Linked DNA regions of Robiginitalea biformata HTCC2501. The protein of the gene in region 2 binds, or shares a complex with, the protein of the main gene of each other region. Links are inferred from orthologs where the notes say so. Each region holds a gene or a part of one and is shown on either strand. Other genes may lie near its edges. The genes, in order: pfkA and rny.

The links.
Region 1: rny (region 2) and pfkA share a complex: the UniProt entries of both Bacillus subtilis proteins name them as parts of the possible RNA degradosome complex. The link is inferred for Robiginitalea biformata HTCC2501 from one-to-one orthologs.

The regions. Positions count from the first base shown.
Region 1 is NC_013222.1:2,174,256-2,182,666, reverse strand. The notes cover bases 2,173-5,071. They hold pfkA (6-phosphofructokinase), read right to left. Parts: upstream 4,166-5,071; coding sequence 3,179-4,165; downstream 2,173-3,178. Other genes in these bases: RB2501_RS09655 (translocation/assembly module TamB), read right to left, coding at 4,337-5,071; gap (type I glyceraldehyde-3-phosphate dehydrogenase), read right to left, coding at 2,173-3,160. In the rest of the region: RB2501_RS09680 (putative LPS assembly protein LptD), read left to right, coding at 1-549; RB2501_RS09675 (RidA family protein), read left to right, coding at 640-1,023; RB2501_RS09670 (hypothetical protein), read right to left, coding at 1,298-2,149; more of gap, read right to left, coding at 2,159-2,172; more of RB2501_RS09655, read right to left, coding at 5,072-8,411. UniProt on the Bacillus subtilis protein: Catalyzes the phosphorylation of D-fructose 6-phosphate to fructose 1,6-bisphosphate by ATP, the first committing step of glycolysis.
Region 2 is NC_013222.1:1,850,412-1,858,799, forward strand. The notes cover bases 1,918-4,793. They hold rny (ribonuclease Y), read left to right. Parts: upstream 1,918-2,509; coding sequence 2,510-4,078; downstream 4,079-4,793. Other genes in these bases: RB2501_RS08270 (hypothetical protein), read left to right, coding at 1,918-1,926; RB2501_RS08275 (cell division protein ZapA), read left to right, coding at 1,944-2,240; RB2501_RS15800 (SRPBCC family protein), read right to left, coding at 4,102-4,617; RB2501_RS08290 (serine hydrolase), read right to left, coding at 4,619-4,793. Outside these bases: RB2501_RS08265 (M23 family metallopeptidase), read right to left, coding at 1-1,443; more of RB2501_RS08270, read left to right, coding at 1,636-1,917; more of RB2501_RS08290, read right to left, coding at 4,794-5,725; RB2501_RS08295 (SRPBCC family protein), read right to left, coding at 5,790-6,245; RB2501_RS08300 (hypothetical protein), read left to right, coding at 6,362-7,255; RB2501_RS08305 (peptidylprolyl isomerase), read left to right, coding at 7,248-8,388. UniProt on the Bacillus subtilis protein: Endoribonuclease that initiates mRNA decay. Initiates the decay of all SAM-dependent riboswitches, such as yitJ riboswitch. Involved in processing of the gapA operon mRNA, it cleaves between cggR and gapA.

The DNA.
Region 1 (8,411 bases), 330 kb from region 2 along the record:
ACCAACGCGCGCCTGAACCTGACGTATAAACTCAGCAGTAAGGATTTTCAGGATAAGGATACCGAGATTGACCCGGACGACCCCTACGACGGGGACACCTATGTGGCAGCCAGCGGCGGGCGGACCGACGATTTGTTCGGCAGGGCCAACGATTTGAACGCCACCGCCTTTGACAACCGGGATCCGGACGACATCGAAAACCCGGCCTGGGCCTCGAAAATCCCCTGGAACGTGAACCTGTCTTACGCCATGAATTATTCGAACACCAACCGGAACGGGCAGCTCACCAACCACGTGCTCATGTTTAACGGAAACGTCACCCTGGCCCCGCGCTGGGATGTAAGCGTGACTTCCTCCTACGATTTCGTACGGAACGGCTTCGGGCTTACCCGCCTTGGATTTGCCCGCGATTTGAAGAGTTTTAAACTGACCTTTGACTGGACGCCCTTTGGCTCCCTGGAACGCTGGTATTTCTTTATCGGCATCAAGGCGAGCATCCTGAGCGACCTGAAGTGGGAGAACCGGAGCCAACGCTCCAATTTCAATTAAATCCGGACAGGCGCGTATAAATCAGGACAGGCGCGTATAAATCAGGACAAGCTCGTAACGAATTCGCATAAACACCCAAGAACTTAAATTATGAAGAAAATCATCCAGACCGACAAGGCACCAGCCCCCATAGGCCCTTACAACCAGGCTGTCTGGGCGGGGAATACCCTCTATGTGTCCGGGCAGATTGCCCTGGACCCCGCCACCGGGAAATTAATAGACGAAAGTATCGAGGCGGAAACCGAACAGGTGATGCAGAACCTGTCGGCCGTTCTCCGGGAGGCCGGCCTCGGGTTCGGCGATGTGGTTAAGGCGTCCATCTTTGTGAAGGACATGCACCAGTTTGCCCGGATCAATGCCGTCTACGGAAATTTTTTCGATGCAGACACTGCCCCGGCCAGGGAAACCGTGGAGGTAGCCAACCTGCCGAAATTCGTCAATGTGGAGATTTCGGTGATTGCTGTGCGCAGCTAGCAAGCTGCTCGATTTGAAGATTTGCCGATTTGAAAATTTGAAAATTAGGGAACTTGGCAATTTGTTAATTGGTCAATTTGTCAATTTGCCAATGCGGGGATTTGCCAATGCGGGAGTTTCGCAATTGGAAATTAGTATCCCGGGGCTAAAAGAAACCGGATTTTGAATAGCGTTTATCAACACTTTGCCTCGCTTCAAGACCTGCGCGCAAAGCCTCTGGAATAGCTGCCTCCCCCAATTTCCAAATTGGCAAATTTTCAAATTTTCAAATTCACTAAATCGTCTCCTTGTGGAATTCCACCAGGCCCTCGATGGGCCGCTGGCGGATTTGCCCGAGGACCAGGTCATTCCGCTCAACAACTGCCTTGAGTTCTTCCTGTAAATAGTAGGCGATACTCCCCACAAAATGCACGGGGACCTTTGTCGCCAGTTCAAACTGCATCACGTGGTTGTTGATGAACTGCTGGAACCCCTTGTCAATTACCCCCTTGCAATACGGGTGTTCCTTATGCTCCACGATAAACCGGGCAAAGGTTGCCAGGTAGGTGTTCGGGTTCGGCTTCTTGTAGAGGTTTTCCTTGATCACGTCCGCGTCCAGGTTGTATTCTTTTTCAAAGAGGTGTGCCAAATCCTGGGGCATCTTGTGGTAGTAGAAATCCCTTACCAGCTTGCGCCCGAAAAAATTCCCGCTGCCGTCGTCCATCAGGATGTACCCGAGGGAAGTCACCTTTTGAAACAATTGATGGCCGTCGTAATAACTGCAATTGGAACCGGTCCCCAGGATACAGACTATCCCCTGGTGACCCACCTTGGTGGTGGAATAAATGGCGGCATAGGTATCCTCCTTAACCACCACCTTGGCCTTCGGGAAGAATTCCCCGAAAATTTCCCTGAGAAAGCGCCGCATGCGTTCCGTACCGCAGCCCGCCCCATAAAAATAGAGGCGGGTTACCTTATGGGAATTTTTGGCCAGCTCAAAGTTATTTGCCAGGCGTTCCTCAATGACCTCCTTGGACAGGACTTCCGGGCTGAGCCCGAGGGTCTGCGTCATAAAAAGCTGGTCGCCCTGGCTGTCCATGGCAATCCAGTCGGCCTTGGTGGCCCCGCTATCGGTGATAAGTACCATGGGTGATACTTACAGGTTGTGCACGTGGAGCGCGAGGTCGACGAGTTTGTTGGAATAGCCCGCCTCGTTGTCGTACCAGGAAACAACCTTGAAAAACTTGCTGTTGAGCTCGATGCCCGCGTCCGCATCAAAGATGCTTGTCCGGGTATCCCCGACAAAGTCCTGGGAAACCACGAGTTCTTCCGTGTAACCCAGGATTCCTTTTAAGGGGCCTTCAGAAGCGGTTTTCATCGCCTGCTTGACCTCCTCGTAGGAAGTGTCCTTTTCGAGCTTCACGGTAAGGTCTACCACGGAGACATCTGCAGTGGGAACCCGGAAGGCCATCCCGGTAAGCTTCCCTTCCAGGGCCGGGATTACCTTGGTAACCGCCTTGGCAGCCCCGGTAGCAGCCGGGATGATATTCAGCATGGCGCTGCGCCCGCCCCGGTAGTCCTTCTTGGAAGGCCCGTCGACGGTGAGCTGGGTGGCCGTGGTGGCATGGACGGTGGTCATCAACCCTTCGGCAATACCGAAACTGTCGTTGAGGACTTTGGCGATCGGCGCCAGGCAGTTGGTCGTACAACTCGCATTGGAGACGATTTTATCGGAAGCCTTGGCGTCCTGGTGGTTGACACCCATTACGAACATCGGGGCATCCTTGGAGGGCGCTGAGATCACGACCTTCTTCGCCCCGCCATCCAGGTGTTTCTGGGCCATATCCAGGGTGGTGAAGATCCCGGTGCATTCCGCGACGATATCCGCTCCCACTTCGTCCCATTTCAGGTTGGCGGGATCCCGCTCTGCGGTGACGCGGATGGTTTTCCCGTTGACGACCAGATTGCCGTCTTTAACGGCGATGGTGCCGTTGAACCGCCCGTGTACCGAGTCGTACTCCAGCAGGTAGGCCAGATGCTCCACATCCAGCAGATCGTTGATCGCAACGACGTCCACGTTGTCGCGCTCCACCGTAGCCCTGAAGACCAGGCGGCCAATTCTTCCAAATCCGTTAATTCCTATTCGCAATGATGCCATGATAGTATGTTTTAATGTTTATATAGTCATTATATCGGAAACGCGTACGAGTTCCCGGTCTATTTTGGTATGCCCTTTGATCGCCTCGGCAATCGGGGTCAGTACAATTTCGTTGTCGATGATTCCCACCATCAGGTTGGTCTTCCCGGCGATGAGGGCCTCAACGGCTTTTACCCCCATCCGGCTCGCCAACACGCGGTCAAAGGCACTTGGTGGCCCGCCCCGCTGCATATGGCCCAGAACCGAAACCCGGACATCGTAAATGGGCAGGTGCTCCTCTACGTACTCCTTGAGTTCAAAGACGTTTTTACCGGTCTTATCCCCTTCCGCCACTACGACGATACTCGAGGACTTGCCGGTTTTCTTGCTGCGCCTGAGGGATTCCAGCAGGCGGTCCAGCCCCAGGTTTTCCTCGGGGATCAATATTTCCTCGGCACCGGCCGCTACCCCCGCATTGAGCGCAATATGGCCGACATCCCGGCCCATGACCTCCACAAAAAACAATCGGTTGTGGGAGCTGGCCGTATCCCGGATCTTGTCGATGGCGTCCACCACCGTATTGAGGGCCGTGTCAAAGCCCAGCGTATACCGGGTACCGAAGATATCGTTGTCGATGGTCCCGGGGATTCCGATCACCGGGAAATCGTATTCCTTATTGAATATGGTGGCCCCGGTAAAACTGCCGTCCCCCCCGATGACCACAAACCCGCTAATTCCGGCCTGGACCAGTTGCTCGTGGGCTTTTTTTCTCCCTTCCGGGGTTTTGAAGTCCTCGCACCGGGCCGATTTGAGGATGGTTCCTCCCTTGTTGATGATGTTGTTGACGCTCCGGGCATTCATTGCCACGAAGTCTCCCTCAATCATCCCCTGGTAACCGCGGTAGATGGCCATACATTCCACATTCATGTAGGCGCAGGTCCGGACCACCGAACGGATGGCGGCATTCATGCCCGGGGAGTCTCCTCCCGAGGTGAGCACCGCAATCTTGTGCATTGGTTTGTTCATGGGAAAAATTCGAATTGCAAAATTAACAAACTTCTCCCAAATTAAAGAACGTACAGCGGCCAGATTTAGGAATCCGTCAGAACGAAAACGTTTTCGTAACGAATTTAACAATAACATAAAGATTCCAAACGGACTCGGGTACTGCTCCCCGTCGCGGTCCGGACAAAGTAATTACTTAGGGCGCTCGCGTTGCGGCAGCGGCTCCTTCCGCAAGGGCTCCTGCGGCAAGGGCTCTTTGGGCAATGGCTCCTGCGGCAAGGGCTCTTGGGGCAGCGGCTCCTGCGGCAGCGGTTGGAGCTGCCGCTGGTTCTTGGAATAGAACCGGATCAGGCTGTCGCTGCCGATACTCGCATCCGGACGGGTTGCTGCGGGAATACTGTCCTGTACCTGTGAAGCGGGCGGGTTGGCCGCCGGCTCGGGTTTATTGAAAATCTGCCGCAATAAATCCCGGAAACTGTTGAAATCCACCTCGTAGGACAATCCCACCCCCTGGGTATACCCCTGGCGGTCTGCCAGGAATTGCCGGATTTCGTTCTGCCGGTTGAAGATCCGCATACTCAGCGTCCCCTGGTCGTTCAACAGGAGCTGCACTTCGGCATCCCCTGCAACCGCCGATTCGCTGACCCCGCCTACCGGAACCCCAAAGCGCCCGTTGAACAGAATCCGGTCGCTGATCTGGGTGGACACCGTCACCCCGATCCGGTCCTCCACATTCACCGCGTCGTTCGGGTTGCTGTACCCCGCTTCATAGGAGACCCCCAGGTTGAGCTTGTCGCTGTTGTTCCCAAGGACCTGGTTGAAGAGACTCGAAGTGGCCGTTTGCAGGAAACTCCCCGCCACGGCCGTCTGGTTGATGCCGCTGGATTCGTTCACGAACGTTCCCTGGGCGAGCAGGAACAACGCGTTGCGTTCCTCCACGGTGGGGTCCTGCAACCGGTATTCCAGTTCGGACTGCACAATGGAACTGGTACCCGGGAAGCCGATTTCGAAATCCACGGTTGGCTGTTCGAGTTCCCCGGTGAGGCGGACGATCACCTCGGTGGGGATGCTCGGGGTGTAGCCGGAACTCTCCAACAGCGGGGCGGGGTTGGCGTTCAGGGAATACACCGCCTCCATATTCAGGATGGCCTCCAGGGGGTCGCCATCCCAGTTGATGGTCCCCCCCGGCTCCACCCGGAAGGTCTTGTCGATGACCCCGCCGTACTTCAGGTTGTACGACCCGGTGACCACCACAAAGTCCCCCCACATGTTGAACTTCCCGTTCGTGTTGATTTCCATAAATATCAGCCCGGCCCCCGTCCCTTTCAGGGAGCTGCCCGTCTGCGGGTCAACGACAATCTCCACCTCCGCCTCCGGGGTCACGTCCAGGTCGAATTCCAGCTCCAGGCCTTCGTACTCCCGCAGCGTCCGCTGCGCCTCGATGGTCCGGCGCTCATCCTTTTCAATAAAGTTGATAAAGCTATAATCCCCCAGGCTCGCCACATCGCTGATGGGAATTTTCAGGGAAGTCCCCCTGGCGGTAGACCCTTCAAAATTTATATTGAGGGCATTCGTCGGCCCGAATATCCGGCCGGTGCCCTCGGCAAAAGCCGTCCCGTAATAGAGTTCCTCTTCGTCGTACTCCGTATTGAGCAGCAGAAAGCGTTCGCCCTGGGTATCCACATCCAGGTTCAGGCGCCAGTCCGAGAAGAACTGGTGGCTGATGGTCCCGTCCAATACTGCGGTTGTCCCCTCGGCCCGGTCCGTGAGCCGGATATTCTGGAAATCAAATGTCTGGTTGAACAGCCGAACCACCGAATTCTGCCCGAAGTCGTAATCGACATTCAGGTAGGGGATGCCCAGCCCGGCGTCGTTCAGGGTGAGCAAACCGGAAAACTCCGGGTTCCTCAGGTCGCCCCGGATCTGCGTGGTGCCGTTCAGGGTGCCCCGGATGTGGTCGATGACGCCATCCCCCAACGGGCTGAAAGGTTCCAGCTGAAACCCGTTGAAACTGGCATTCAAATTGGCTGTGGGGACTTCGCCCTGGTTCAGCACGGTACCGATGACCGAAAATTTCTCCCGTCCGTTCTCCGTTATCTGCGTATTGACCGAGAATTCCGTCAGGTCCTTGTTCCCCACCATGCCGATATCCAGTTCCCCCAGCTTCACCCCGTTTACGCCGAAATCGGCGATGTTCAGGTTTCCGATCGGCAGGTATATTTCCTCTTCCTGCCGGACGTTCAGCACCCCGTTGATCTCCCCGCTGAGCTTCAGGCTGTCGATGGCAGGCGTGATTTTGCTGAGGGAAACAATCTTAAAGCGGAGTTCCAGATCCTTGTAGGTAGAATCGGCCAACTCCCCCCGGAGGATAATCTCTTCCCGTTCCTCGTTGTTCATCACGATCTCCTGAATCTGGATGCTGTCCAGGGAGCGGTTGACAATCACCTTGTTCCGGTCGTTGCCCTGGCGGTTCAGCACCCACGTATTGCCCTTAAAGCTCACCTCAGACCGCTTAAGCCCGATTACGGATTTGTTATCCTGGTTAAAGGTGTGATAGAAATTTAGGTTGTAGGTGTCGTTGTATTCGCTGCCGCCCTTGAATTCCGTCCGGAAAAACAGCGTGTCGGTGAGGGTGGTGTTGATCAGTTCAAAATCCTTCACGTCGTAGTAAACCGTGGAAACATCGGCCACGGAGACATAGGTGTTGAACAGCGGGTTTTTGTTGTCGATTCGAACGTCCACGGAGTCCAGCCGGTTGTCGAAGGCCGTGATATAGGGCGAACGGAAATTCAGCTTGAAGTCCCCCTCATCTGCCTGGATATCCCCCCTGATATACGTGTTCGGGCCAAAGGAAACCTCCGGGAAGAACACGTCCACGATCTTGTTGTAAATCCGGAAGTTGAAGGCGAGCTCCTGCCCCTCGGAAATCTCGTACGGCCGGTAATTCGTGTAGATACTCCCGACGGAGTTCTGCAATAGCTTCCCGAGTTCGCCAACCTTGAAGCGGCCCCGCATATACCCCGTGATGATGTCCGGCGAATTGATTTCCACAGTCCGCACCGAGTCCGCGTCAAAACTGGAAACGATCTGGAAATCCTCAAAATAATAGGTGTTGTTCGGATTCTGGTACTGTGTCTGGCTGAACCGGATGTCCCCGCGGATATTGTCCGGGTTGCTCCCGGTGATGTCCATATCCACGTTTCCCTGGAAAATGGCGAGCGTATCCTTGATGAAATTCAATTCATACAGGTCCGCATAGTCTACCGAGGCCACGAAATTGAACGTGTTGGGCTGGCTGCCGAAGTCAGCGAGCCCCTTGAAGTTGAATATGAAATTCGGGTCACGGCTGTTGAGCGACCCATCGAACAGCTGGTCCTTGAGGATCCCGGAAACGGAGATATCGGAATACCCGTAGTTGTTGAAGTTTATCGAATACACCTCCCCGATCACCTCGGTGTTCAGCCCCCGGCTCGTGAAGCCCTCGCCTTCCACGTTGACGTCCAGGGAAGCGGTCCCCAGGGACGCATTGCCGGTAAAAGCGCCCAGGTCAAAATCGATCAGGGAAACAAAGCCCTGGTAGGAAGCGCGGTCGATATCGTTCACGTCCGTCAGCTGCAGGTCCGCATAGCTGCTCCCAATCCCGCTGGTAATGTTCACCTGCGCATTGATACTGGACTCGGTCACCACGGCATCCCCACGGATGGTAAACTGCCCGAGTCGCTGGATGGTGCTCGGCAGGGAATTGCCCAGCAGATTGGGCATCAGGCCCCGCAGCTGGTAATAGGTGGTGGTGACATCCCGGATGGAGGCGTCCATGCGGAAGGGGGCATCCCGGCTAAAGAGGTTCTGAAACTCAAAATCCCCACGGATCCCCGTGTTATCGGTAACCAGTAAAAGGTTGCTGAGCTGCAAATCGTTCAGCGTCCCGCTGATTTCCGTGGTAAACTCCGCTGTCTTCCCGGTCCCGAACGCATCGTAGAGCTGGTTGATCTCGTCGAGCCCCACCACGGATTGATCAAAGTTTGCCGTGACCAGCACCTCGTTGGTGAAATCTGCCAGGTCCTCCCGTTTATAATCGAATACCAGCCCGCCCCGCAGCGCGGAAAGGGGTGTCCGGATTCGCAGGGAATCGAAGCGCATCTGCTCCCGCGTATAGGTGAAGTCAGTGGACAGGTTCTCGAGGGCGAGGTTCCGGCCGCTTTGCAGGGAAAGGGAACGGACGGCGGTGCGGACCTCCGGGCCCTCGATGGTAAAGTCACCCGCCTCG
Region 2 (8,388 bases):
GTGCTTGAAATTGCGGGGCCGGATCGTGGGGGCAAGGGTATCGGTAGCCAGGGTAAATTCCCCGAGTTCCCTGCTGCGCATGCTGAAGGTGTTGCCCCTTTTGTACGTCCGGGTGTATCCGGGGTTGCCCCTCGAATCCAGCCGGGCGATAAACATCCGGGCGCGATCGGCCTCCGGGATGTGCGAAACATCAAAACTCAGGGTGAAATTCCGGTGGAGGGGCACGGTGGGCTTATGCAGTTTCACTGTATCCCCGTCGCTTCCAAGTTCCAGGTAGGTGTTCTGATAAAAGCTGCCGGCCGGAAAATAGGCCTGCGCCCTGCCCAGGTCAAAGCTCGCGGGTTTATCCGCCCGGATGAAGTAGGGGGTTTTCAGCTCATCCCCCCCGGACGGGGTTCCCGATTCGCCCCGCACCGGAACGGTCAGGATGGTTTCGTTCCCTGCCAGATCCGAGATTTCGATCCGTATTTCGTGCCGGCTCCCGGGCGATACCCGGATCTTCCCGTCGTCCTTGATTTCCTGATAGAGGCTGAGCCGGTTGCCGGAATCCCGGAAGCATTTCTGCACCCGCCGGTTGGTCGTGGCGTAGTACGGATAGTCGATCAGCGTATTGATGTACCGGGTTTCCCCGAAGGAGAATTTTTCAAAAACCAAATCCGTGCGGGTAGCCCCATCCACTTCCTGTCGAATGCGGTACACCCCGTTGCGGTTGGCTGCCAGGTCCTGCCGGTCGTAGGCCTGTACGCCGAGGCCAATGGTCCCGGAGGCCACCAGGGTATCCGCCAGGTAGGTGCCGTCTGCCTGCCTGCGCATCTGCAATTCCACGCGTTGGCCAACCCCGTTAACGTGGGCCCCATCGGACAGCGGGTAGGCAAATGCCGCCTCCAGGGTCGGGTTGGTGGCATCCCTGACGTCGATACCGTACAAGAGGGGGTTTGTGGGTTTCTCATCCACGCTGCTCCGGATTTCAAAATGCAGGTGCGGCCCCGAGGAACCCCCGGTATTGCCGGTATAGGCAATGATATCCCCTTTTTTAACAGGTACTTCCCCGTAGTCCGGAAAGGTCTCCACCTCATAGGAACGGCGTTTATACTGCAGGTCCTTGACGTATTCCTCAATGCCCGGGCCGTATTTCTGCAAGTGCGCATAGACGGAGGTATATCCGTTGGGATGCGCAATGTACAGGGCTTTTCCGTACCCCCAATGCCCAACCTTAATCCGGCTGACCGTACCATCCGCAATGGCCCGGACCGGCAGGCCCTGGCGTTGCTGGGTCTTGATGTCGATGCCCGCATGGAAGTGGTTTGAGCGCAACTCCCCGAAAGTCCCAGCCAGGATGATGGGGATATCCAGAGGGGGGTCGAACCGGGTTTCGGCCGGGGCGTATTGCGCCGGGGCATACAGGGATGCCAGTAGGAATAGCAAGGGGAGGATACGAGTCATAGCAAGGGAATTCCCTGCGAAATTAAGGATTCGGGCCGCAATAATGCAACATCGGGTAAAAACGAAGCCTGCGGGTGGCGTATGCCCCGCCGTCAGCGGCTTTACGCGCCGCAGGGGCGGAATAGTTGCAAAAAGTATTGCGAAGTCGCCCCCGGAGTGTTAACTTTGTGTAAATGCATTGAATTCTGCCCGGTGAGCGAAATGGTCGACATCGTTGACTCCCTCGAGAACAAGATCAGCAAGCTGTTGCGGAAACTCGAGTTGCTGCAACAGAGCAGGAAGAACTTGGAAGGGGAAGTTGCCGCGCTTAAGGAAGCGCGGGATACCGCCCGGGAAGCAGCCGACAAGTGGGAAGAGAAATACAATTCCCTGAAAATGGCGAATTCGATGCTGGGCAGTGAAACCAACAAATCAGAAGCCAAGCTCAAAATAAATGCGCTAATCAGGGAATTGGACCAGTGCATCGTTCAATTGGCTGAATAGCGACCAAGTTCAAACAAATGACCGAGAGGCTCAAGATAAAGCTATCCATAGCGGATCGCGTATACCCGCTGACGATCGACCCGGCCCAGGAAGAGGGCCTTCGGAAGGCGGCCAAGAATATTGAGCAACTCGCCAAAAAGTTCGAACAGAATTACGCCGTCCGCGACAAACAGGATGTACTGGCCATGTGCGCACTGCAGTTTGCATCTAAAATTGAGCAGGGGGGCATTGAGAAACAGGAAGACAACCAGGAAGTAGTCGAACGGCTCCGGTCGCTGGACAGCCTGATCGCTTCCACGCTGAGCGCGCAATAAGTTCTTTTACATAGCAATAGATACTGCCCACATTGGTATTATTTTTTTGACAAACTCAACATTACTTTAATTAGAAAGGGTGAGTTTAGGTTGTAAAAGCAAGCCTTCTTTGAAAGGATCCTTGAGCAATCTGTTAGCCCTAAACCTGTTTATAGGAGTTTGTACAAAACTTCCATCAATGTGGGCTTTTTTTATGCTTTCGGGGGTTGCCCGGAGGCGTATTCTGATTCAGGTGACACTGCCGGAACCGCAAACTAAATTGACAGATCATGGACATTACAACGATAGCCATCGCCCTGGTGGTTGGGTTGGGGATCGGTTTTGCCATTGCCAAGCTCCTTGAAAAGGGACAGGCTTCCAAGACCATTGCCGCGGCCAAAAAGGAATCCGCGGCCATCCTGAAGGATGCCCGGGCCGAAGGGGAGAATATCAAAAAAGAAAAGATTTACCAGGCCAAGGAGAAGTTCCTGGAGCTCAAGGCAGAGCACGAAAAAGTTATCCTCAGCAAAGACAAGAAGATCACGGAAGCCGAGAAAAGGACCCGCGACAAGGAATCCCAGGTAAGCAGCGAACTGGCGCGCAACAAAAAACTGAACGAAGAACTCGAAAAGCAGTTGGAGGAAATTGCCAGCAAACGGGAGTTCTTTGAGCGGAAACAGGGGGAACTCGAAAAACTGCACAACAGCCAGGTTCAACAGCTCGAAGTAATCTCGGGCCTCTCGGCCGAAGAAGCCAAGGGCCAGTTGCTCGAGTCTCTCAAGGAAACCGCTAAGACGGATGCCATGGCCTACCTGCAGACCACCCTTGAGGAAACCAAGATGACTGCCCAGCAGGAAGCCAAGAAAATCATCGTCAACACCATTCAGCGCATCGGCACCGAAGAGGCTATCGAGAATTGCGTTTCGGTTTTCAACCTGGAATCCGACGACGTCAAGGGTAGGATCATCGGGCGGGAAGGCCGGAATATCCGGGCACTGGAAGCCGCAACGGGTGTGGAAATCATCGTGGACGACACCCCGGAGGCCATCATCCTCTCCTGTTTTGATTCCGTCCGCAGGGAAGTGGCGCGTCTGTCCCTTCACAAGCTGGTCACCGACGGCCGGATCCATCCGGCGCGTATCGAGGAGATTGTCCGCAAGACCGAAAAGCAGATTGAACAGGAAATTGTCGAGGTAGGGAAGCGCACCGTGATCGACCTGGGCATCCACGGCCTCCACCCGGAACTCATCCGGACGGTGGGGCGGATGAAGTATCGCTCCTCCTACGGCCAAAACCTCCTGCAGCACTCCCGTGAGGTTGCCAAACTATGCGGGGTGATGGCTGCCGAGCTCGGGTTGAACCCGAAACTCGCCAAACGGGCCGGCTTGTTGCACGATATCGGCAAGGTGCCGAACACGGAAACCGAACTGGAAACCCCCCACGCCATCCTCGGGATGCAGTGGGCCGAGAAATACGGGGAAAAGCCCGACGTGTGCAATGCCATCGGCGCCCACCACGACGAGATTGAAATGAAATCGCTGATCGCACCGGTGGTCCAGGTTTGCGATGCTATCAGCGGGGCGCGGCCGGGTGCACGGCGCCAGGTGCTCGACTCCTATATCCAGCGACTCAAGGATCTGGAGGAAATTGCCTTTGGCTTCGGGGGCGTCCAGAAGGCCTATGCGATCCAGGCGGGAAGGGAACTTCGCGTGATTGTGGAAAGCGAAAAAGTCAGCGACGAGAAGGCTGCCCAGTTGTCGTTTGAAATTTCCCAGAAGATCCAGACGGATATGACCTACCCGGGGCAGGTAAAAGTCACGGTAATCCGGGAAACACGTTCGGTAAACGTGGCGAAGTAACCCCCGCGGAGCCCGGCGCCTGATCAGATATTAACAAATTCATACCCGGCCCGCGGATCTTCCAGGAGGTCGGTTCCCCGGTCGTTTAGCAGGATGCCGTGTTCCAGCCAGGCCTTCAGGTTGGCCAACCAGAAAGTCCATCCCGTGCTGCAGCCGTAATGGTACATCAGTTTGCTTTTCTCGTCTGTGGGGATGTTGTATTGCCTCAGGCAAACCAGGACCCGGCCCGCGCCTTCCTCCAGGCTAACCCGAACCCGGCAATCGCCTGCGAAGCTGAAGGCGATGTGCTGTTTCCCATCGGCTTCCAGGAGGGTGCCGGTTTCTTCTCCGTCAAACTGGTGCCACTTCCAGGCGTATCGGTCGCCGGCCTGCACCGGCTCTTCAGGGCCGCGTCGGCTGCCGTCGGGCGCATGGTAGGCGGCTTCCTTGAGGAACCAGGAACAAATGCCCGCTTGTGTTGCCCAACTCGTGTAGATCCGTCCGAGCGGTGCGGCGATATAGATCTTTTTGGTGAATTCCTCAAAGGACAAACCTTCCATATCAATTGGCTTTATGAGCTAGTTCGTAGGCGTGTGCCGCCCGTCCCAGGGCTGCCAGGAAGGGGATGCCGATTTCCTCGTACTCGTACTGGTCGTCGTTGAAGACCCCGTTTTCATTGACCAGGATAGTGGCCGCAAGCAGGAATTCCACGTCGTTTTCCCGATCCGTGATATACGCGCAGTCCGTCAATGTCCCGTAGGCAAACCCCACCTTGTTGTAGATCCGGACCGTTTCGGGGATACGCGCCTCCGAGTCGCCAAACATGAAAAATTTGCAATAACCGTCCGGGTAGAGGGCTTCCTCGTATCCGGCTTCCCTGGGCAACCGGGACATCGCCTCCAGAAGGAATTCCCGTTGTTCCCCGGTAATCCGGAATCGCTGCCCCTCCGGGAAATTCCCAGGAAAGACCACGCGTTTCAACAAGCCGTCCAGGGTGGTTAGGGGCAGGTAGTTTTTCAGGCCGAAATCGAAGGGTTCTTCAACGAGCCTGCCATCCTCCATATACCCGAATCCCTTGCGAATCCCTGTGAGTTCCAGTCTTTTTGGGGGTTGATTCTGAATCGGGCGGGACTGGGCCGTCACCGTATCGTTGCGATAAACTACCAGGGGCTGTGTGGTTGTTTCGTCCCGGTGGTACCCCAACCGGTGCGATATCCGGGCAGGGCCTGCCTGCTTTTCCGCCAGGCCCGCATTGATGGCATCCTGCCCCAGGAATTCAAACAGCCGGTTGTTTGCGTGGTTGTCGCTTACGGCAAAAACAGCCCGGATATCCCCGGCAAAGGTCTCCTCCACGCTGTCCCCCTCGATGTAGTACCTCGTATGGCGGTCCAGGCTGTCCAGCCGTGCGAGCTTCTCCAGGGCCAGGACAGCGATCGGGAACTTCACTGTGCTGGCCGGGTAGTGGTATGATGTTGCGTCCACCCGGTAGTCGTAGGGCGCCAGCCGGACGGAATCCCCGTTTCTGAATATTCGCGTATACCGGACCTGTACCTCAAATTTATCGGGGTCTGCCATCACCCGGGCGATGGCCGGGTCGTCGGAGGCCAGGATGGTTTCCAGCGGGTCCCTGTCTGTTTGGCGCCCGGTTCCTGTACAGCCCGATACCATCAGCACGGCCGCCCAAAAGAGTATTTGGAAGTGCCTGTTGCATGCTGTCTTGTCGCCTTTCATGTCACTGGCCCGCTACGGACTCCCCGGTTTCCGCAAATCGCTTGAAATCCTCCAGATACTTCTGGGATTGTTTCCTGAACGCCCCGGGCATCAGCCACCCCATCAGCTTCATCCCGAAAGAGGAAAACTGGAATTCCGATTCGGAAATCCATTTGGAGGTGTTTGCATCCACCTCCTTAAAATAGTTTTTCTGGATATTGTGCACCCCCTTGGTATCGTAGGTGGTGTGCAATTCATGGGGCGGGTTGTACTTGATAAGGGTCTCCACCATCACCAGGTGGCGTTTGCCCATTTGGTAGGCGAGCTCCATCTGGGCGCCTTCCTGTCGGGGTTGCCCGGAAATTTGTTTGTAAGACTCCAGGCCCCGTTGCCAGTGTTTCATGTTTTCCGGGTTATCCAGTATGGCCACCATGCGGTCCCTGGGCAGGTCTATGGTGATTTCGCAAGTGTATTTCATGGGAGCGCTTTAATCCCTAAGGTACTAAATTTTACCTTTTTTGGGGTGCTGATAAAAATGTGTTAATCCACAGGGGGGCGGTTTGCCCATGCGCCTGATATTCTTATTTTTGCCCGATGCGCATTGAGATACCCGCCACCCGTCTTACCTGGTCCTTCCCGGTTTTCGCGATCGCTGCGATGGCCCTCTGGGGTTGCGATTCTTTGTTTAACAAGGAAACCGAGAAGACACCCCTGGCGCGGGTAGGGGAAGAAATTCTGTACCGCGAAGATATCGCCCCCCTGGTGGACCCCGGGCTGAATCCTTCGGACAGCGCCTCGCTTGTCAACAACCTGATTACCAACTGGGCTACCGAGCAACTCCTGATGCAAAAGGCGCGGATGAACCTGCCCGCTGCTCAGATCGAGGAATTCGAGGCCCTGATTTCCGAATACCGGGCGGACCTCTATACCCGGGCCTACAAGGAGGCCCTCGTCGCCCAGGAGGCGGATACGGTGGTGAACCCCGTGGAACTGCAGGAATTCTACGAAAATGAGAAGGAGAACTTCCGACTCCAGGAGAAAATTGTGCAGCTGCGGTTTCTGGAGCTGCCCCCCCAGTTTATCAACCGGGAGGAGGTCACCGAGCGCCTGAGGCGCTTTGATTCGGAAGACCAGCGCTTTCTGGATAGCGTGGGGGTACAGTTCCGCAAGCTGAATTTTAACGATTCCATCTGGGTGCCTGCCTCCCGCGTTATCGAGGAGATCCCGCCCCTGACCTTTGAAAATGAGGGCGAATACTTAAAAAAATCACAATTTTTTGAACTCGAGGACGATGCCGGGGTATATTTGGCTGAAGTGCGGGACGTCATGGAAGTAGATGCCATAGCCCCGCTATCCTACATAGAGCCCACAATCCGACAGGTGCTGCTCAACCGCAGGAAGCTGGGTTACCTCAGGCGTCTGGAAAACGAGTTGATCGACGAAGCCATTCAACAAAAAGAATTACAGATTTATGAAGCGAATGAATAGATGCGTTTGGATAGTATTATTTGCCCTGGGCCTTTCGAGCCTGCAGGCGCAGGTACGCGATTCCATCCCGGATACCCAGATAGAACCCCCACAGGAAGATGTTGCGCCCCGGGAACTGGCTTCCCTGGACCCGCCGGCCACTACCGGTGAGCGCAGGAAGCTCGATGGGATTGCCGCCGTGGTGGGGGATTACGTGATCTTGGACTCCGATGTGGAAAAAACGATGATCGACCTGAAGAACCAGGGGGCTACCGACGCAGAGATTGACGACTGCAGCCTGCTGGGCAAGTTGATGGAGGACCGCCTCTATGCGCACCAGGCCGTACAGGACAGCATCCTGGTTTCCGATGACGAGGTCTACGCCCAGAGCGACCGCTACCTCCAGCAACTCGAACAGCGCCTCGGTTCCATGGAGAAATTGCTGCAATTCTACAACAAGGAATCCGCCGAGGACCTCCGCGAGGAACTCTTCCAAATCAATAAGCTGCAGATGCTCTCCCAGAAGATGCAGCAGAAAGTAGTGGGGGACATCAAAGTGACCCCCGAGGAGGTCCGGCAGTTTTTCCGGTCCATCCCGGAGGATGAAAAACCCGTATTCGGGGCCGAGCTGGAGATTGCCCAGATCGTCATCAAGCCCGAGGTCCCGGAGGCCGAAAAACAAAAGGTCATCGACCAGTTAAACGCCATCAAGGCGGATGTGGAGGATAATGACGCGAATTTTCGGGTAAAGGCGATCCTCTATACGGAGGATGAGGCCTCCCGTAGCAATGGGGGGATGTACACGATGACCCGGCAGACGCAGTTTGTCAAGGAATTCAAGGACGTGGCCTTCAGCCTGCAGGAAGGGGAGATCTCGGAACCTTTTGAAACCCAGTTTGGCTTCCATATTCTCATGGTGGAAAAGATCCGCGGGCAGGAACTCGATGTGCGGCACATCCTGATCCGGCCGGAGGTTCCCCAGGCCGCCCTGGAGGAGGCCCGGAAAAAACTGGACACCATCCGCCAGCACGTAATTGACGGCAAGTATACCTTTGCCGAGGCCGCCCGGAATTTTTCGGACGAAAAGGAAACCAAGTTTGAAGGGGGGCAGTTGCGGAACCCGGAGACTTTCGATACCCGCTTTGAACTGACGC